One region of the Viridibacillus sp. FSL E2-0187 genome, then DNA from elsewhere that is predicted to be linked to it. Evidence: a T-box and tRNA genes for the amino acid it is inferred to sense, from the RefSeq annotation. Region 1 holds a T-box; the other holds one or more tRNA genes.
What was found. A T-box is a leader RNA that pairs with one kind of tRNA and senses whether it is charged. The one in region 1 lies ahead of proS (proline--tRNA ligase), so its partner is inferred to be a tRNA-Pro.

Region 1 (10,240 bases):
TCTAAATTAGTGGCTTCAGCTCAAATTGATTTTAATGGTGAAGTATTAACGCTTGCACAATTAGGTCCTTATGGAGAATCGACAAACGCTGAAACTCGTAAAAAAGCGAAAGAAGCAAGCTTTGGTTTCTTTAAGGAAAATGAAGCTAAATTTGATGAGATATATGATGAACTTGTAAAAGTACGACATGAAATGGCAGTGAAACTAGGTTATAAAAACTTTGTTGAGCTAGGTTATATTCAAATGAATCGTATTGATTATAACGCTGAAATGGTGAAAAAATTCCGTGATCAAGTAAGAGATTATATTGTTCCTGTAGCAAATAAATTATATGAACGCCAAGCGAAACGCATAGGTGTAGATAAATTAAAATACCAAGACGAAGGATTAAATTTCTTAACAGGTAACGCAACACCAAAAGGAACACCTGAATGGATTGTGGAAAACGGTAAAAAAATGTATGAAGAGTTATCCCCGGAAACTGCTGAATTCTTCAATTTCATGATTGATAATGAATTGATGGATTTAGTAGCGAAAAAAGGAAAAGAGGGGGGCGGTTATTGTACATTTATCGATGATTACGAATCACCGTTCATTTTCTCAAACTTTAATGGTACTTCTGGTGATATTGATGTGTTAACACATGAAGCAGGGCATGCTTTCCAAGTATATACGAGCCGTAATATAGGTATCCCAGAATATATTTGGCCAACATTTGAGTCTTGTGAAATCCATTCTATGAGTATGGAATTCTTCACATGGCCTTGGATGGAGCTATTTTTCAAAGAAGATACTGATAAATACAAATTTGCTCATCTAAGCGGTGCGTTATTATTCTTACCATATGGCGTAGCTGTAGACGAATTCCAACATGTTGTGTATGAAAATCCTGAAATGACACCAGCAGATCGAAAAGCTGCTTGGAAGAAGATAGAGGAAATTTACTTACCACACCGTGACTATGATGGTATTGAATATGTAGAGCAAGGCGGTTTCTGGCAGCGTCAAGCTCATATTTATGCTAGCCCGTTCTATTATATTGATTATACGTTAGCGCAAATCTGTGCATTCCAATTCTGGAAACGCTCAAGAGAAAATCATGAGGAAGCATGGGCAGATTATATCCACCTTTGCCAATTAGGAGGATCACAATCTTTCACTAATCTTGTAGCGGAAGCAAATCTAGTATCGCCTTTTGAAGAAGGTTGTGTTGAATCTGTCATTGATTCAATTGAGGAATACCTAAATTCAGTTGAGGATGACAAATTGTAAAAGGTATCGATTAGGCACAGGTAAATATCTCGTCCTTTTTAATCATTTTAATGATTGAGAGGGGCGAGTTTTTTCATTTATATTAGGACTCGTAAATTAAAAATTATTTACGCATAAAAAAGCCTTATTGAATTAATTTAAGTTTTCAATAAGGCTTTCTACTATTGTCCGATTTGCTCTCGCCGAAGTTGATCGGAGTATTGCAGTATCGTCAATGTATTATTTATATTTTTTTGTGATCTGTTTGTGAGTTTTGCCTTTTTCATTGTTTCCCTCGTTAACAATGAGGCGGGATGCTGAGCACTTGGTGCGATATACATCGTGTGATCGCTTATATAAGAGCCCCCAGGCAAGTAATAACGCATACCGAGTAGATTATGTTCATATTGGAATAAGTTATGTCCTATGAGCTGTGAAGTAGGTTCAATGCCAAGTAAATTCAAAAGTGTAGGCATTAAATCCGTTTGTCCACCAAGATGTGAAATTTGCTCATTGTCAAAGATTCCTGGTACCGTAAATAGTACAGGTACTATGAATCGATCATTCAAATTGTAAGGGTGACCAAGCAAATCTTCTAATAGCACTTGGTCTTCTTCTGTTACAGGTTTTCCATGTAAACCAGAATGATCACCATAAATGAGAATAACTGAATTATCGTACAATCCTAACCGTTTAAGATTCGCAACAAATTGACCAATTTGCCTATCTGTATAACGAACTGATTGTAAATAGTCTCCAACATATGTGTCGTTGAATTCCGTTGGTAATTCTAGATATTTGTAGTCTTCAGGCATTTTAAATGGCGTATGGCTAGTTAGTGTAATGATATTGGCGTAAACTCGATTGAATTGTTGTAACAAGCTCAGTACTTGTGATTCAGCAAAACGAAATGTTACTTCATCTGAGGGACCAAACCCGATAATTTGTTGTTCTGGAATATCTTCTGATGTATAAACATGGTTAAAACCAAGTGCAGGATATAGCTTATTACGATTCCAATACGATATATCATCTGCATGAAATGTGGCTGTACCGTAACCTTCTTCACTCAGCATTCTAGGTAAGGAAGCAACTTCTGAATCCTTTAGTAAATTGACAGTAGGGTCCATGCCTTCAGGATAAAGTCCTGTATGCATAACCCACTCAGCATCTGAAGTGTTGCCTGCACCGATTTGTTGGTAAACATTATTGAAATACGCGCTATCTTCTAATAGCTTATTCAGATTTGGTGTAATTTCTTGTCCATTAATATCTCGGTTAATAACAAAGTTTTGTAATGATTCTACTTGAATTACAAAGACGTTGCGATTTTTAGCGACACCAAATGTTTGGTGCTTGTTAAATGGAACATACTCATTGCCCTTTAGTTTTTCAAGATCGGCATCAGTTAGCTTTTCTTGAGTAGCAAGTGCGACACCAAAACTTCGAGCATATAATTGGACGACTTGTGATTGTAAGTAGCCATTTTCTTTAGCGAAATAAGATACATCAATCAGTGGTTGCCTAAATGCTAGGCCTGTCGTTATAACACTTATACATGTGAAAGCCAGGAGCCCTTTTCTAGCACCATTGTAGTAAAGTGGTTGTTTGTCTTTAGTGAAATAGTGAATCAAAGGTAGAAATAAAATAATATCTAAGAAAAAAAGGTAATCATAGGGGGTTCCAAGTAAGGCAACTGTACCACCGACCGAATGAGATTGATAGATTTGCTTGACGTCATAATAGGAAGGTAAAGTTGAAAAATACCGAGTGTAATACAATATGACGATAAATAAAGTAGATAAAACAGCATTGAAAATCCATACAGCAAGCCATGTACGCTTTTTAAATAACACTACGACAAGAGTAAGTGCCAAAGCCCACATTGGATACTCTAGTAACACAATTTGTGAAACCGAGCGGTTGTGGAAAATCACCGTACGAAATGCGATTATCTTCACAAGTAATACGGCGAGAATGAGAGTATATGGATGTAGTAAATATTTCTTGGCCACATGAGCCCAATTGCTTTTCATTACACCATCACCTTTATGTAAAGTTCTACTAAATAACGTAACAACACCCAACTGGAAAATCAACTAATGTCACTGGAATTACTTATTTTTTTTAGAATATTTGTATTATTGTATTTTCTATTATAACTGTTTGATTTCTTTTCCTACATAAAATATCGTATACTTAATGATAAAATGGGCCCATTTAGGCAATAAGGAAGTGAAGTTTGTGACGAAAAAGTTATGGTTTCAAACAGGTGTCGGTATATTACTCGCTTTATTAATAGTTAAGTATTTTTTAGAAATTAAACATTTGTTTTATCCAGTGGTTATTATTGCGAGCGCAATTTTTACTCCACTTTTATTAGGCGGAATTTTATATTACATAACAGAGCCAATTCAGCGTTTTTTAGAGAAACGTAAATTTCCGCGCTGGGCAAGTATTTTGACCATAATTATTGCATTAATAGGAGCACTTGGGGGCTTTGTCTCGTTGATTGGTCCTTCTATTGCAGAGCAGATGAATCATTTAGTAAAGAGCACACCTTATTTAGCAAGTGAAATTACAGATATGGCTGATTATATCCAAGATAATCGTGGAAGTTTTCCAGATCAAGTAAATGAATTTATAGATAAGATGGCAAACTCTATTCAAAAATACGCAGTAATGACAAGTGTATTTTTAGTACAACTAATACAAACGATTGTGTCATGGGCATTTATCTTAATATTGGTGCCTTTCTTCTTTATCTTCATGTTAAAGGATCATGAGAAATTTGCGCCATCAATGTATAAACTGTTTTCTGGGAATCGTCGTGAATGGATAAAGAAAACTCTGTCGGATATTGATGATGTGCTGCGCTCTTATATTCAAGGACAACTACTAATTAGTCTATTATTAGCTACTATGATGTATATCGGTTATTTAATAATTGGATTGGATTACGCATTGTTATTAGTTGTTTTTGCATTTTTCATGAATGTCATTCCATTTATTGGACCGTGGATTGCATTTGTCCCAGCCCTAATTATTGGATTTTTACAAGACCCCAAGTTAGCCATTTGGGTGTGTGTTGTCACATTAGTAGCGCAACAAATTGATAGTAATTTAATTACACCGAATGTTATGGGTAAATCATTAGATATTCATCCACTGACTGTTATTACAATCATTTTAGCCGCAGGTAACATTGCAGGATTCCTAGGTATCTTACTTGGTGTACCAGCTTATGCGGTTGGGAAAGTAATTGTGAAAAATATTTATGAACATCGTAAAGAAATTCGTTCAGCTGCAACAAAGAATGTGTAGGTGCCAAATATGGACAGTGAATTATTAAGAATATTTAATGATGAACATGAACCTATTGGTGAGGCAACTAGAGAAGATGTACATGCGAAAGGCTTTTGGCATGAGACTTTCCATTGCTGGCTTGTTAGTAAGGTAGAAGATAAGTACTATCTTTATTTTCAACTCAGAAGCACTTGTAAGAAGGATTATGCAAGTCAGTTTGATATAACGGCCGCTGGGCATTTGTTAGTGAATGAGCGAGCTGAGGATGGCATTCGTGAATTACAAGAGGAGCTTGGATTGCCACTTACGGTTAATGATATGAAAAAGCTTGGGGTATTTGAAACTTGTATACAACAGCCACCGATGATCGATATGGAATTTGCCCATGTGTACTATGTATTTAGTGATGCAGACTTTGTAGGATTTCAATTACAAGAGGAAGAAGTTGCTGGTATTGTTCGAGCAGAGCTAGGTACAGTGCAGGACTTCTACTCAGGTAAGTGTAAAACTCTATATGTCGAGGGGTTTGAAATCATCGAAGATGGAAAGAAGATACCTCTTGTAAAAAATGCTATACACGCTGATTTTGTTGAGCATAATGCATCCTATATGGATAATGTTTTAGCAAAATTAACAGAAGTTTTATAAGAAAAGCACGTTGCAAATGCAACGTGCTTTTTGTTTTGTTGAAGCTAGGTGACGTTTTTTAGTGAGCAATCGGACACTCAAAGTCAAAGGGAGCCTTTGATTCGACCCTTCCAGTGCTAGTCGAGGGCCGACAGGATGTTGGTCAGATAGCCGTTGCCACAGGACGTGGCGGTTTTAGGCTATCTGCATTTACACGGGCCGCTTCAGCATTAAGAATATCCGGCTTCAGCGGCCAGCCCCTCGAGGTCACTTCCACTTTCTCGGTCGAAAATTAAAAAGATATTTTCGATTCGAAAGTTCCAGTGCTTGTCAGGGCTAAACGGGCCGCTTCAGCATTAAGGTGTATCCAGCTTCAGGCGCTAGACTCTCGGGTCGTTTCGGTCTCTCGGCACAAGACAAAAAGCGTCTTGTGTTCGAGCCCTCCAACGCCTGTCGAGTCTGGTCAAGCGCCATCAGCATTAAGGTGTATCCAGCTTCAGGCGCTAGACTCTCGGGTCGTTTCGGTCTCTCGGCACAAGACAAAAAGCGTCTTGTGTTCGAGCCCTCCAACGCCTGTCGAGTCTGAACGAGCGCCATCAGCATTAAGGTGTATCCAGCTTCAGGCGCTAGACTCTCGGGTCGTTTCGGTCTCTCGGCACAAGACAAAAAGCGTCTTGTGTTCGAGCCCTCCAACGCCTGTCGAGTCTGAACGAGCGCCATCAGCATTAAGGTGTATCCAGCTTCAGCGGCCAGACTCTCGAGGTCACTTTCACTTTCTCGGTCGAAAACTGTAAAGATGTTTTCGATTCGAAAGTTACAGTGCTTGTCGAGTCTTGACGGGCCGCTTCAGCATTTAATATGCCTTGGCCCATACGACCATTTTTTCTGCTGGTTTGCTGCAACAGATGCATGCTTCTGAGATATGTTCTTGTTCGAATGGCATACATCGGGAAGTTGCACCTGTTTCTTCTTTTATCTTATCCTCACACGCTTGGTCACCACACCACATGGCTTTGATAAATCCTTGTTTTTCTTCAAGTTGTGTTTTGAATGCATCAAATGTTTGAACGGTAAATGTGTTTTCTTCGCGGTGATTTAGTGCTTTATTGTATAAATCATTTTGTATTTCTTCTAACATTTCAGGTAATTTTACTTCTAGTTCATCTAGTTTCACGATAACTTTTTCTCCTGAATCACGACGGGCTAGAACCACTTGATTATTTTCGATGTCTTTTGGTCCTACTTCAAGGCGTACTGGAATACCTTTCATTTCATACTCATTGAATTTCCAACCTGGTTTTTTGTCGCTAGCATCAATATTAACTCGTGCCACTTTGCCAAGACGCTCTTTTAAATCATAAGCAAAATCTAGGACGCCTTCTTTATGTTGAGCTATTGGTACAATCATTACTTGTGTTGGTGCAATACGTGGAGGAACGACTAAGCCACGATCATCGCCATGAACCATAATAAGTGCTCCTATTATACGCGTTGTGAAACCCCAAGATGTTTGATGAACAAATTGTTGTTTTCCTTCTTTATCAAGATATTTAATATCAAATGCACGTGCAAAACCATCTCCAAAGTTATGTGATGTTCCTGATTGTAATGCCTTCCCGTCATGCATTAGCGTTTCGATTGTGTAAGTGGATTCAGCGCCTGCGAATTTTTCTTTCTCAGTTTTTTGTCCTTTTAATACAGGAATAGCTAAGTACTCTTCACAAATTTGAGCATACACATTTAACATACGTAATGTTTCTTCTTGCGCTTCTTCTTGAGTAGCGTGAGCAGTATGCCCCTCCTGCCATAAAAACTCGAGTGTACGCAAGAATGGACGTGTCGTTTTTTCCCAGCGGACAACATTAGCCCATTGGTTATAAAGTTTTGGTAGATCACGATAAGAATGAATAATATTAGCGTAGTGTTCGCAGAATAGTGTTTCTGATGTTGGGCGGATAACTAAGCGCTCTTGTAGTTTTTCATCCCCACCATGCGTAACCCATGCCACTTCAGGAGCAAATCCTTCAACGTGATCTTTCTCTTTTTGTAATAAGGATTCAGGTATGAAAAGAGGCATATAGACATTTTCATGCCCTGTTTCTTTTAGTTTTGCATCGAGTTCATTTTTGATATTGTCCCATAATGCATAGCCATAAGGACGGATAATCATAGAACCACGAACGCTTGAATAATCGATTAAATCAGCTTTTGTTACTACGTCTGTATACCATTGAGCAAAATCCACATCCATTGCTGTTACGTCTTTCACAAATTGTTTTGCCATTATAAACACCTCTTCTTTAAAATAAAAAGCTCCGCCTTAAATAAGGGACCCATTACGGCGGTACCACCCTTATTTAAAGCGAAGCTTTACTCTCAAACATGTTAACGACTGTCGCCGCATCATTTTTCAATGACGAACTCGAAGGTAGGTTCAAGAAGCTGTTAATAAGAATCTTCCACCAATCAATTCTCTCTCTATAAAAACAGTCTATTCTTTACTAATCCTTGTCTTTGTTTTAATTATTGTTGTTTGTGATTATAGTATTGTCTAAATAGTATGTCAATACTATATAATATTATTCAGAAGATGGGGGAGTTGTTAATGAAGAAAATTTATATTATTCGTCATTGTAAGGCTTCGGGGCAAGAAGTAGAGGCAGCGTTAACCGTTGATGGGATTGAGCAGGCTAAACAATTAGCAGAGAGATTACAACAATACGATATAAAGAGAATTATTTCTAGCCCTTTTACAAGAGCAATTCAAACGATAGAACCATTTTCTAAGAAAATGAAAATAGAAATTGAACAAGATGAAAGGTTAGCTGAACGCGTATTAAGTACACAAAATTTTGATGATTGGTTAGATAAGTTGGAACAAACTTTTCTCGATGAAAATTTGAGGTACATAGGTGGAGAATCAAGCAAAGAAGCAATCGCACGAATGGAACAGTTAATCAAAGAATTACTCGAATCATCTACTACTGATACTGCAATTGTTTCGCACGGCAATCTATTATCATTACTCATTACAAAATATAATTCGAAATTTGGTTTTACAGGATGGAAAACTATGAGAAATCCTGATGTATTTTTATTGACCAAAGATGGACAAGATGTTGATATAAAGCGAATTGATATATAAAAAATGCTATACTAAAGGATGAATGCAAAAGAAAAAGGAGTAAATTATGTTAACATTTGAACAAAAACAAGCGATCATCGAAAGTTTCCCTCAATTAACTCGTAAAGAAATTTCGATGAAACGATTAAATTATCACTTTGATGGTAGCCAATATGAGAAAAAAATTGTGGTAGAAAAATTACACCCAAACGGTAATGGTTTTGTTTACGTAGGAGATTTACTACGTTATAAAGCAGACGATCGTGGTTTAGTAAATATTCGTGATTTCTCTGAGCAAGAGCTTCGTGAAATTATTGAAGATGCCCTTATGTATTTATCTGAAATTGATGAAGTAGTTCCTGAAGTGAGAATTGAGCAAAGCTGGCGTAACCGTAATGATGACCAACTTCTTTTAGTAGAAGAAGATCCTTTTTGGAATGTTTATCATGGCTTCAATTTAGAAGAAAGTTTCGGAACTCGTGATGATGCGGAAAACTATTTATATTCAGAAGGCTTTAAGCCGTCTAAAAAATGATGCTAACAATATCGTTTGTTTGCGGTATATGAGCGACCACCAAAGGACTTGCTGTTTCTAGCTGATCCGTCTGAGCACTTGATTGCACAAAATATTCGCGATGGTAAGTGTTATATCGCGAGTATGGCGGATGAGTGTTGGGGGTGGTCGTTTTGTTGATTTATAATACAAAAACTATCCAGATAATGACCATAGCGGTAGCCGGAAAATGTCAGGGACATGGCTTTGGTATTTCACTTATTCAGTAAGCCATAAGTGAAGCGACAGAAAGTGGTTATCGCCGAATTCTAAATGCTACTTGTAACTTTAGCATTGGACAACTGGCGCTGTATCAAAAATATGGATTCGCAGGATCAAAATTGAACATATCTTATTAAATATTATAAAAAAGTAATTTTGAGAACGGCATACATGTCGAGATCGGAAAGTTCTCGCAAAGGAATGCTAAAGGAAGTAGGGAATTTTATGTCTGGTAAAAAAACGGTTATTGCATTAATTTCTGTCGTAATAATTGCAGTTATATTGATTGTCCTTTCAATTCAACTATTTTATAAGAATCATCCTACGCAAGGTTCCAAAGCATATTCATTGACTCCTAGTACTGTTCAATCTATAATTATCTCGAATTCAAGATATTAATTATAGAATATAGATAGGGGGATTCTCCGTGCAACATATTTTCATTAAAGGTACTGATGATAGTAAGCCAACATTGTTGTTGCTACATGGTACTGGTGGGAATGAACATGATTTAATCTCTTTAGCAAAAGAGATTGATCCATCAGCTTCTCTTTTAGGTGTACGAGGAAATGTAGTAGAGAATGGTATGCCACGCTTTTTCAGACGTTTAGCAGAAGGCGTTTTTGATATGGCTGATTTAGAGGTCCGTACAAAGGAATTGGCTGAATTTATCGACGAAGCAGCCGAGCGATATAGCTTCAATCGAGAGAATGTTGTAGCAATTGGCTATTCTAACGGGGCAAATATTGCGGGTAATTTGTTATTCCGTAATGGGCCAGTTGTGAAAGGTGCTATTTTGCATCATCCAATGGTTCCAAGAAGAGATATTGAAGTGCCGGTATTACCACAGTTACCAATTTGGATTGGTGCTGGTAAAAATGATTATATGTGCCCTCCTCAAGAATCTAAAGATTTAGAAGGATTGTTAACAGCAGCGGGGGCAGAAGTAGAAGTATATTGGAGCGATTATGGTCATCAGTTAACACATGATGAATTAAAAGCAGCAAAAGCTTGGTATGCAAATCACTTTTAATAAATATGAAAAGAGGCAACCTGATTAAGGTTGCCTCTTTTTTATTTGCGATTTTTCTTTTGAAACGGCATCCACCAGTTCCAGTCACCTAATAATTTCATCAGACTTGGTACGAGCATTAGAC
Region 2 (10,240 bases), on a different contig from region 1:
GCCGTAACTATAACGGTCCTAAGGTAGCGAAATTCCTTGTCGGGTAAGTTCCGACCCGCACGAAAGGCGTAACGATCTGGGCACTGTCTCAACGAGAGACTCGGTGAAATTATAGTACCTGTGAAGATGCAGGTTACCCGCGACAGGACGGAAAGACCCCGTGGAGCTTTACTGTAGCCTGATATTGAATTTTGATACATCTTGTACAGGATAGGTAGGAGCCAGAGATTCCGGAGCGCCAGCTTCGGAGGAGGCGTTGGTGGGATACTACCCTAGATGTATTGAACTTCTAACCCATGCCCCTTAGCGGGGTAGGAGACAGTGTCAGGCGGGCAGTTTGACTGGGGCGGTCGCCTCCTAAAGAGTAACGGAGGCGCCCAAAGGTTCCCTCAGAATGGTTGGAAATCATTCGTAGAGTGTAAAGGCATAAGGGAGCTTGACTGCGAGACCTACAAGTCGAGCAGGGTCGAAAGACGGGCTTAGTGATCCGGTGGTTCCGCATGGAAGGGCCATCGCTCAACGGATAAAAGCTACCCCGGGGATAACAGGCTTATCTCCCCCAAGAGTCCACATCGACGGGGAGGTTTGGCACCTCGATGTCGGCTCATCGCATCCTGGGGCTGTAGTCGGTCCCAAGGGTTGGGCTGTTCGCCCATTAAAGCGGTACGCGAGCTGGGTTCAGAACGTCGTGAGACAGTTCGGTCCCTATCCGTCGTGGGCGTAGGAAATTTGAGAGGAGCTGTCCTTAGTACGAGAGGACCGGGATGGACACACCGCTGGTGTACCAGTTGTTCTGCCAAGGGCATCGCTGGGTAGCTATGTGTGGACGGGATAAGTGCTGAAAGCATCTAAGCATGAAGCCCCCCTCAAGATGAGATTTCCCATTACGCAAGTAAGTAAGATCCCTCAAAGACGATGAGGTAGATAGGTTCGAGGTGGAAGTGTGGCGACATACGGAGCTGACGAATACTAATAGATCGAGGACTTAACCAAATTTTACTTAACTAACTTCAATGTAATTTATCCAGTTTTGAGAGAACAAGAAAAAAACTTTTCTAAAATAGCAAAAAACACTTGCTAAACTTTAAAAAAGATGTTATAATAATTCTTGTCCTTAAGAAAATAGTCTAGTGACGATAGCAAAGAGGTCACACCCGTTCCCATGCCGAACACGGAAGTTAAGCTCTTTAGCGCCGATGGTAGTTGGGGGTTTCCCCCTGTGAGAGTAGGACGTTGCTAGGCGAACAATATGGAGGATTAGCTCAGCTGGGAGAGCACCTGCCTTACAAGCAGGGGGTCGGCGGTTCGATCCCGTCATCCTCCACCATTATTTTAAATAAACAATGCCGGTGTAGCTCAGTTGGTAGAGCAACTGACTTGTAATCAGTAGGTCGAGGGTTCGACTCCTTTCGCCGGCACCATTCATTTCATATGAGCCATTAGCTCAGTTGGTAGAGCATCTGACTTTTAATCAGAGGGTCGTAGGTTCGAATCCTACATGGCTCACCATTTTTTAAAAAACATTATATGCGGGTGTGGCGGAACTGGCAGACGCACTAGACTTAGGATCTAGCGCCGCAAGGCGTGGGGGTTCGACTCCCTTCACCCGCACCATAATTTTTAAGTTTATCAGCATATTGCGGAAGTAGTTCAGTGGTAGAACACCACCTTGCCAAGGTGGGGGTCGCGAGTTCGAACCTCGTCTTCCGCTCCAAAATATGCCGGGGTGGCGGAACTGGCAGACGCACAGGACTTAAAATCCTGCGGTAGGTGACTACCGTACCGGTTCGATTCCGGTCCTCGGCACCATCTTTTAATATAATATAAGTGATATAAATGCGCCCGTAGCTCAATTGGATAGAGCGTCTGACTACGGATCAGAAGGTTGTGGATTCGACTTCTGCCGGGCGCGCCATTAACGGGAAGTAGCTCAGCTTGGTAGAGCACTTGGTTTGGGACCAAGGGGTCGCAGGTTCGAATCCTGTCTTCCCGACCATTAATACTTTCAACCCTATGGGGCCTTAGCTCAGCTGGGAGAGCGCCTGCCTTGCACGCAGGAGGTCAGCGGTTCGATCCCGCTAGGCTCCACCAATTTATTACTAAATTTAATACCATCATGGCGGCGTAGCTCAGCTGGCTAGAGCGTACGGTTCATACCCGTGAGGTCGGGGGTTCGATCCCCTCTGCCGCCATACTAACCAAACTAAAGGACCTTTAGCTCAGTTGGTTAGAGCAGACGGCTCATAACCGTCCGGTCGCAGGTTCGAGTCCTGCAAGGTCCACCATCTACACAACGTTATATTTTTTGGAGGAATACCCAAGTCTGGCTGAAGGGATCGGTCTTGAAAACCGACAGGCGGGTCATACCGCGCGGGGGTTCGAATCCCTCTTCCTCCTCCATTTTTTAAAAGTTAATTTCATAATATCATTATCGCGGGGTGGAGCAGTTCGGTAGCTCGTCGGGCTCATAACCCGAAGGTCACAGGTTCAAATCCTGTCCCCGCAACCAAATGGTCCGGTAGTTCAGTTGGTTAGAATGCCTGCCTGTCACGCAGGAGGTCGCGGGTTCGAGTCCCGTCCGGACCGCCATTTTTTAAAAATATTGTATTAATCATCATGGGTCAGTAGCTCAGTTGGTAGAGCATTAGATTGAAGCTCTAAGTGTCGGCGGTTCGATTCCGTCCTGACCCACCATGATGCGGGTGTAGTTTAGTGGTAAAACCACAGCCTTCCAAGCTGTTGTCGAGAGTTCGATTCTCTTCACCCGCTCCAATTTTATGGGCCTATAGCTCAGCTGGTTAGAGCGCACGCCTGATAAGCGTGAGGTCGATGGTTCGAGTCCATTTAGGCCCACCATTAAAATTATTCCGAAGTAGCTCAGTGGTAGAGCATCCGGCTGTTAACCGGACGGTCGTAGGTTCGAGTCCTACCTTCGGAGCCATATATGGGGAAGTACTCAAGTGGCTGAAGAGGCGCCCCTGCTAAGGGTGTAGGTCGCGTAAGCGGCGCGAGGGTTCAAATCCCTCCTTCTCCGCCATATAGGCCCCTTGGTCAAGCGGTTAAGACACCGCCCTTTCACGGCGGTAACACGGGTTCGAATCCCGTAGGGGTCATACTAAAAAACCATTAGAATCATATTTGATTCTAATGGTTTTTTTGCGTTTGAAAAGGCGTATTTTTAATGAGTTAAAGCAATTTTTGCAGATTATGAAAAAGAGTTCTTTATAATTAGGCAAGTTAAAAATCATCATAAATATATGAAGTAACATACTACGTAAAGGCTGTTTGCCGGTACTTAGATTTTTTAAATTATATCCTATTGACCTTAACGTTACGTCAAACTATATAGTAGAAACATGGAGGTGAAAAGAGATGGAAATGACGATTCAAAAACTTGCTCAGCTGTCAGGAGTTAGTTCTAGAACATTGCGTTATTATGATGATATTGGCTTGTTAAAACCTGCACGTGTAAATTCTTCAGGTTATCGTATTTATGGGCAAGAAGAGATTGATTTGTTACAGCAAATATTATTTTATCGTGAATTAGGCTTTAAGTTAGAAGTCATTAAAGAGATCATAACAGTCGAGAATTTTGACTATAAGAATGCCCTAATGGAGCATTATAAGGCATTAATGGAGAAACGCCAACAATTAGATGTCATGATAACAACGGTAACTAAAACAATCAGAGCTATGAATGGAGGAGTTCAAATGTCAAACGAAGAAAAGTTTGAAGGTTTAAAGGAAAAAATGATTTTAGATAATGAAAAAGAATATGGCGAAGAGATACGACAAAATTACGGAGATGCTACAGTTGATGCATCCAATAATAAAGTGCAACAAATGACTGAGCAGCAATATGAAAAAGTGCAAGCATTGGAGCAAGAAGTGATGAGTTTATTAAAACGAGCAATGGAAACTGGTCAAGCTGATAGTGATGTTGCTCAGCGTGCTGCCGAAGCACATAAGCGATGGTTAATGTATTATTGGCCAAAGTATAGCAAAGAAGCACATGCAGGACTTGCAGAAATGTATATAGCAGATGAACGTTTCACGAGCTATTATGATAAAGAGCAAACTGGTACAGCACAACTTTTAAGAGATGCTATATTAATCTATACTGGAATGAATAATTAGAGTACTGCAAAAGCAGTACTCTTTTTTATGTTTGATTTAAAAAATATAGGAAATAATAATAAATAGGTTATATTAATGGAGGAATAAAATGACGAACACAAAATATCAAAATTTAAAAAATCAAATGATACAAGAATTATTTGTGTTGCAGGGAAGAAAATATACACATGAGCCCCCAGATTCAACAGAGTTATCCAATTATGACAACCATCCTGCAGATCAAGCAACTGATTTAACAGATCAAGTAACAGAAATGGCGATTGGTGAACATAATGGACAACAAATTGAAAAACTTGAGGCTGCGTTGCGAGCTATTGATGATGGTTCTTATGGAAAATGTAGCGAATGTGGAGAAGACATTCCATTCGGTCGATTAGAGGCTATTCCAACAGCACTGACATGTGTCGAGCATGTACCAGAAAATAAGGTACCTACTGACAGACCTGTTGAGGAGGAACTATTAAATGCTTCAACAGAGCGACCTATACAGGATGATAGATCAATTGTTGATAATGAGGACAGTTTTCTAGAAGTAGAAGCATACGGTTCCTCAGATTCACCTAGCGATCAAATAGAATAAAGTAAAAATGGGACTGTGGAGATACAGTTCCATTTTTGTTGTGCTCAATATTAATGACAACCATGTGAAATTAGAAAATTATTTTATGAATTTTTCAGAAATTTATATTCATATTAAGTTTCCATAATCGTAAAATGGAAATATATAGATTTTAATGTATTTTGAAGGGGAGAATTACAGTTTCATCAAATGATTGAAATAAGGGGTGAAAATAGGGATGTGGAAAAGATATTCTTTATTACTTAGTGGAATTGGTGTTTCCTTTTTTGGAAATTGGATTTACATAATCGCGTTAAATGTCTTGGTTCTTGATATGACCAAATCAGCAGCAGCAGTTGCAGGTATTTATATTGTAGGTCCTGTTGCAAAGTTACTAACGAATTTCTTCGCCGGATCCATAATTGATAGGCAGAATAAGAGAAGGTTAATGATATTTTCTGATGTAATAAGAGGTTTACTTGTGCTACTTGTACCTTTTATGGGGTCGATTTGGATAATTTATACCATCATATTTGTTGCAAATATGGCCGGTTCCTTTTTTGGGCCCAGCTCTACTTTTTATATCACAAAATTTGTAAAGGAAACCGATCGACGACGATTTAATTCAATTATGAGTATGATGAATTCAGGTTCATTTTTAATCGGCCCTGCGCTTGCAGGTATACTAATTGTAACAGTTGGTACAACGATATGTGTTGTGATTAACGCAATAACATTCTTTTGTTGTGCTTTTTGTATTTACCTGTTACCAAATATCGAAGATAAAACAATATTAAAGCGTGAACCAATTACTATAAAAATGATGTTAGCAGATTGGCAAGTTGTTAAGTCATATATAAAACAAGATCATTATTTTATAAAAGTATATTTATTATTCCAAGTTGCTTTAATGATTGCTTTTTCTCTAGATTCACAAGAGGTGACATTTATTAAGCAAAACCTAGGATTATCTAATCAAATGTATGGAGTAATCGTTAGCATTACAGGGATAGGTTCAATTATTGGGGCATCAATATCAGCAATGTTGGTGAAAAAAATATCATTACAAATATACTTTGCCGTAGGTATGTTGATGACCACAGTTGGCTATTTATTATTTTACAGCTCTGTAGGGTTTTGGACAGCAACTGCAGCATTTATCTTTTTAGGGTTCTTTATGTCATTCTCCAACTCAGGATATGATACTTTCTATCAAAAAAATGTGCCAACAGAAATTATGGGGCGGTTTGGTAGTGTTACAGCAATGTTCTTGAGTATAATACAAATTTCATTTACTTTTATTATCGGTGCTCTAGCTGAATGGTTTTCTTTACAAATGGTAGCTGTAGGATTTTCGGCAATAGCAGTGCTACTATCGGTTATATTGTGTACACAAGTATTTCAAAAATCAAACAAGCGATATTATGCTGAAACATCGTAACCATGTATAATATGTGCAGTAAGATAGCTAATGGGGGTACAACATATGAATATTATCGATTTGCATTGTGATGTGTTATGGAAATTGTCCATAGCCGAAGAACCACTTAATTTTAGAAATGCACCACAATTACAAGCAAATTTAGAACGCTTAAAGCAAGGAAAAGTGAAGGTGCAATTTTTTGCGATTTTCGTAGATGAAGATATACCTCAAGGGAGAAAATACTTAGAGGCACTCCGCCAAATTGAATTATTCCAAACACAAGTGCTTGCTCCAAATCCGGAGATGGTACATATTACAGATTGGCATCAACTAGAAACGCTACAAGAAGGTGAAATTGGAGCGGTTTTAACATTAGAAGGTTGTGATGCCATCGGAGCCGATCTATTCAAATTACAGGCTATATTAGACGCAGGCGTGAAACTAGTTGGCCTCACTTGGAATAATGAGAATGCTGTTGCTTATGGTGCACAAAATGACCCTAATTTAGGTTTGAAAGATTTTGCAAAAGAGGTTGTGGCATTATTAAATGAACGTGACATACTCATAGATGTATCACATTTAAATATGCAAGGATTTTGGGATGTACTACCGATGGCTAAACATATTATTGCTAGTCACTCGAATGCACGTGCATTATGTGACCATCCTCGTAATTTAACGGATGAGCAGGCAAAGGCTCTTGTAGAACATGGTGGTCATATTCATCTTGTTTATTATCCAGAGTTCATTGTCAATCATACTGAATCTGCTACAATGCAGGCATTGATTCAACATTTTGTGCATTTAGCAAATGTAGTTGGTGTAGAGAATTTAGGGTTAGGATCAGATTTTGATGGCATTCACCAGTTTGTTGGGAATTTACAGAATGCATCTCAAACTCAAAATTTGTTAGAGAAATTGCAAGAACATTTTACTAAGGATGAAGTGAAAGGTATCGCGAGTAATAACTTCTTATCTTATGTGAAAAAAATATAAAATTAAGTATAAAAAAACGTCATGACCTAGGTTGTCATTACGTTTTTTTTGCAGTGAAGTTAATTCTTTGTTATTTTCACTAGTATTTGCTTATTTGTGCCGTAAATGATTAATTCGTAAGCATCTTTCTTTATCTGGGTTTTAGTGGATTCTAATGTGAAAAATTTCTTGAAAGTCTCTTTTAAATAAGTGATATTTTCCGACTTAGACTTGTCTAACCCCGTGTTTAAAGAAATATAGGTTTTTCCATTCTTTATTTGATAACTTACACCTTTCAGCATGTAATCACTTTTCCCAATAAGATTATCTGAAATAGTGCTAATAATTGGACTCCATCTATAATCTTGAAGTCTTTTCGATTTGTTATACAGTTTAAATTCAACTTTTTTAATTTTAAACTTTTCCTTCTTTAAAGCCTTTTCCACAGCTAGCTTTATAGTCTTTTTTCTTTTTTCAGTATTAGGTAATTCTATAATGAGGATTCCAGATTTTATATCGTTATATGCTATGCTAGGCGGTGTATCATATCCGAATTTTTTCATGGTTTTTGAAATGATAGGGAAGAGGTTAAGCATTTCTTTATGGATTTCTTCACTTTTAGATGGCAACTCATTAGGAGGAACGTTTTCGAATTTCTCAATTTTGATTTTATAATCGTCAGTATAGTGGGCTGCCAAAATTTCTTCAACTTTCTTTGTCACTATTGGATTTTCTTTTTCTAATTCTTCATTAGTGAGCTTGAGGGAAATAGTTATGGTATGAGGATGAGGTATTACTCCCACACTCATAACTACATAGTCTGAGCTGCTTAAAGTATCAAAAATTTCCCGTGCAACAGAAATCCCACCCATATCTAATTGAATGGGGGCTAACTTCTTTTCATTACTAGCCATTACAGGTGAATTGTTGGTATTACTTACAAAGAGGCATAAGAAAGCAATTGCAAGGCTTACAAGGATATGTGGCTTTTTCAATAGAATTCGTTTTATTTTCATAAATGCTGTCCCCAGTTGCTTGGCTTCTAAGTGTTTTCTCGTTGTGAAAACCCCTTTTCTTCATTTTTTAGTCATTTAATAATATTGATTTCAACCTTTCAAATCAACCTAAATGTTCATAAGTAAAATATATGTTAGTAGATAAAACCTCATGACATAATCTATCATGACGTTTATATTTTAGCTGTATTAGAATTTTTTAGTAAATTACTAGCGAAAATACATAGAAAATGCAATTGAACTTTGCAAATGAAGTGCCGAATTGCCAATAAAGATGTATGATAGTATAGGATATTTAAGTATGTACGAGTGGATTCCATTAATTGGTGGTATTCGTTGACGGAGGGAATTTTCATGAATCGGAAGTTGTCAGCAACAACCGGCGACCGAATTGAAACAGAGCAATCGACATTATATTTTCATATAGAAACAATAGAAGTAAGTCGATTGTCAGCGCTCGCCTTTTTTGAAGCGGGTGAGCAATCATTTGCTGGACAACGATTTTTTTGGCAAAATCGTGAAAAAACATTTACGCTTGCAGGTTTGGGTCATGCTCAAACAATTTCAAGCGATGCAAAAGAACATAGATTTGATGACGTAGAACAACAATGGAAAAAGCTAACGCAAAATGTTGTGAATGATGAAAACAATATTCAACCTATTTTGTTTGGTGGTTTTACATTTGATACGGAAAATGAAGTGTCAGGTGAATGGACAGGTTTTCCTGAAGCTTTTTTTGCTGTTGCAACATACCAACTTGTAGTGAAAAATGATCAAGCTTATGTGAGTATTCATTTGATCACTGATGAAGAGAATACGACAGAAGCGCTTAATGCCTTACGCAAAGAGCGTGATGAATTGATTCATACAGCGCAAGTAAAGGCGTTAAAAATATATGCCAAGCCACAAATTAAGAGCAGTTATGAGCCTTATAAAGAAGAATACTTGGAATCAATTAGCAAGGTGACGTCTTTAATACGCCAAAAAGAAGCAGATAAAGTTGTCATTGCACGCTCTCTCGCTTTGCAATTTGAAGAACAAGTAACATCTCCTAATGTGTTGTCACAAGTAATGATGGAGCAGCCAGACAGTTATCTATTTGGCCTAGAAGAACAAGGTAAATTGTTTTTCGGAGCATCACCTGAGCGTTTAGTAAAGGTTTCCGATAAATATGCTTACTCTTCATGTATTGCAGGTTCTATCAAACGAGGGAAAACGGCTGAAGAAGATGACTTGCTAGGACAAAGCTTATTAAATGATACGAAAAACCTTTCCGAGCATCAATATGTGGTGGATATGATTTTACAGACATTTAAAGAAAACTGTGCAAGTTATCAAATTCCAAATGCGCCTCAGTTGCTGAAAATTAGAGATATACAACATCTGTTTACACCAGTTGAAGGTCCATTGAAAGAAGGAGCGACTGTTTTACAATTAGTAAAAACATTACACCCAACACCGGCTTTAGGGGGCGTACCTCGTATGAAGGCAATGCAAGTAATACGAGAATATGAACCATTGAATCGCGGACTCTATGCAGCTCCAATTGGGTGGCTAGATGCTCAAGGTAACGGGGAATTTGCTGTAGCTATTCGTTCGGCTCTATTAGCTAAAGATCAAGCATTTTTATATGCTGGTGGTGGCATTGTAGCTGATTCACAACCAAGCAGTGAATACGATGAAACTTTAGTGAAATTCCGTCCGATGTTACGAGCTTTAGGAGGACAATTACATGAGTGAGAAAGAGACTTTAACGAGCTATGTTTATAAGCTCGTTGCGTCATTATATGAGGCAGGTGCACGAGATGTAGTTGTGAGTCCGGGCTCACGCTCAACTCCACTTGCTTATGCTTTTGCTTCTTCAAAGGAATTTAATTTATACCGTCAAGTAGATGAGCGTTCTGCAGCATTTTTGGCATTAGGTATTGCAAAGGCAAGTGTGAGACCGGTTGTGCTAGTTTGTACATCAGGAACAGCGGCAGCGAATTACTTCCCTGCAATTGTAGAAGCGAGCTATGCGCGTGTACCTTTGATCATATTAACGGCCGATCGTCCACATGAATTACGTGAAGTCGGAGCACCACAAGCAATCGATCAAGTGAATTTATACGGTAAGCAAGTAAAATGGTC

Region 2: it has a tRNA-Pro gene. The T-box ahead of proS (proline--tRNA ligase) is inferred to sense a tRNA for this amino acid. The anticodon was not compared.

Annotation. Positions count from the first base shown of each region.
Region 1 covers NZ_JBBOVG010000002.1:431,491-441,730, forward strand. Annotated here, with positions in the region: gene MHH85_RS21350 (M3 family oligoendopeptidase) at 1-1,272, shown strand, start outside; gene MHH85_RS21355 (LTA synthase family protein) at 1,434-3,287, opposite strand; gene MHH85_RS21360 (AI-2E family transporter) at 3,496-4,575, shown strand; gene MHH85_RS21365 (NUDIX hydrolase) at 4,585-5,205, shown strand; gene proS (proline--tRNA ligase) at 6,038-7,468, opposite strand; T-box leader at 7,509-7,708, opposite strand; gene MHH85_RS21375 (histidine phosphatase family protein) at 7,790-8,329, shown strand; gene MHH85_RS21380 (hypothetical protein) at 8,376-8,843, shown strand; gene MHH85_RS21385 (hypothetical protein) at 9,255-9,482, shown strand; gene MHH85_RS21390 (alpha/beta hydrolase) at 9,511-10,116, shown strand; gene MHH85_RS21395 (MMPL family transporter) at 10,158-10,240, opposite strand, start outside.
Region 2 covers NZ_JBBOVG010000001.1:440,344-450,583, forward strand. Annotated here, with positions in the region: rRNA gene MHH85_RS02050 (23S ribosomal RNA) at 1-993, shown strand, start outside; rRNA gene rrf (5S ribosomal RNA) at 1,127-1,242, shown strand; tRNA gene MHH85_RS02060 (tRNA-Val) at 1,252-1,327, shown strand; tRNA gene MHH85_RS02065 (tRNA-Thr) at 1,346-1,421, shown strand; tRNA gene MHH85_RS02070 (tRNA-Lys) at 1,434-1,509, shown strand; tRNA gene MHH85_RS02075 (tRNA-Leu) at 1,530-1,614, shown strand; tRNA gene MHH85_RS02080 (tRNA-Gly) at 1,640-1,714, shown strand; tRNA gene MHH85_RS02085 (tRNA-Leu) at 1,721-1,809, shown strand; tRNA gene MHH85_RS02090 (tRNA-Arg) at 1,839-1,915, shown strand; tRNA gene MHH85_RS02095 (tRNA-Pro) at 1,920-1,996, shown strand; tRNA gene MHH85_RS02100 (tRNA-Ala) at 2,016-2,091, shown strand; tRNA gene MHH85_RS02105 (tRNA-Met) at 2,119-2,192, shown strand; tRNA gene MHH85_RS02110 (tRNA-Ile) at 2,209-2,285, shown strand; tRNA gene MHH85_RS02115 (tRNA-Ser) at 2,308-2,400, shown strand; tRNA gene MHH85_RS02120 (tRNA-Met) at 2,433-2,509, shown strand; tRNA gene MHH85_RS02125 (tRNA-Asp) at 2,513-2,589, shown strand; tRNA gene MHH85_RS02130 (tRNA-Phe) at 2,619-2,694, shown strand; tRNA gene MHH85_RS02135 (tRNA-Gly) at 2,699-2,772, shown strand; tRNA gene MHH85_RS02140 (tRNA-Ile) at 2,780-2,856, shown strand; tRNA gene MHH85_RS02145 (tRNA-Asn) at 2,867-2,941, shown strand; tRNA gene MHH85_RS02150 (tRNA-Ser) at 2,947-3,037, shown strand; tRNA gene MHH85_RS02155 (tRNA-Glu) at 3,042-3,113, shown strand; gene MHH85_RS02160 (MerR family transcriptional regulator) at 3,373-4,137, shown strand; gene MHH85_RS02165 (TraR/DksA C4-type zinc finger protein) at 4,226-4,717, shown strand; gene MHH85_RS02170 (MFS transporter) at 4,935-6,137, shown strand; gene MHH85_RS02175 (dipeptidase) at 6,183-7,115, shown strand; gene MHH85_RS02180 (hypothetical protein) at 7,175-8,110, opposite strand; gene MHH85_RS02185 (isochorismate synthase) at 8,465-9,850, shown strand; gene menD (2-succinyl-5-enolpyruvyl-6-hydroxy-3-cyclohexene-1-carboxylic-acid synthase) at 9,843-10,240, shown strand, end outside.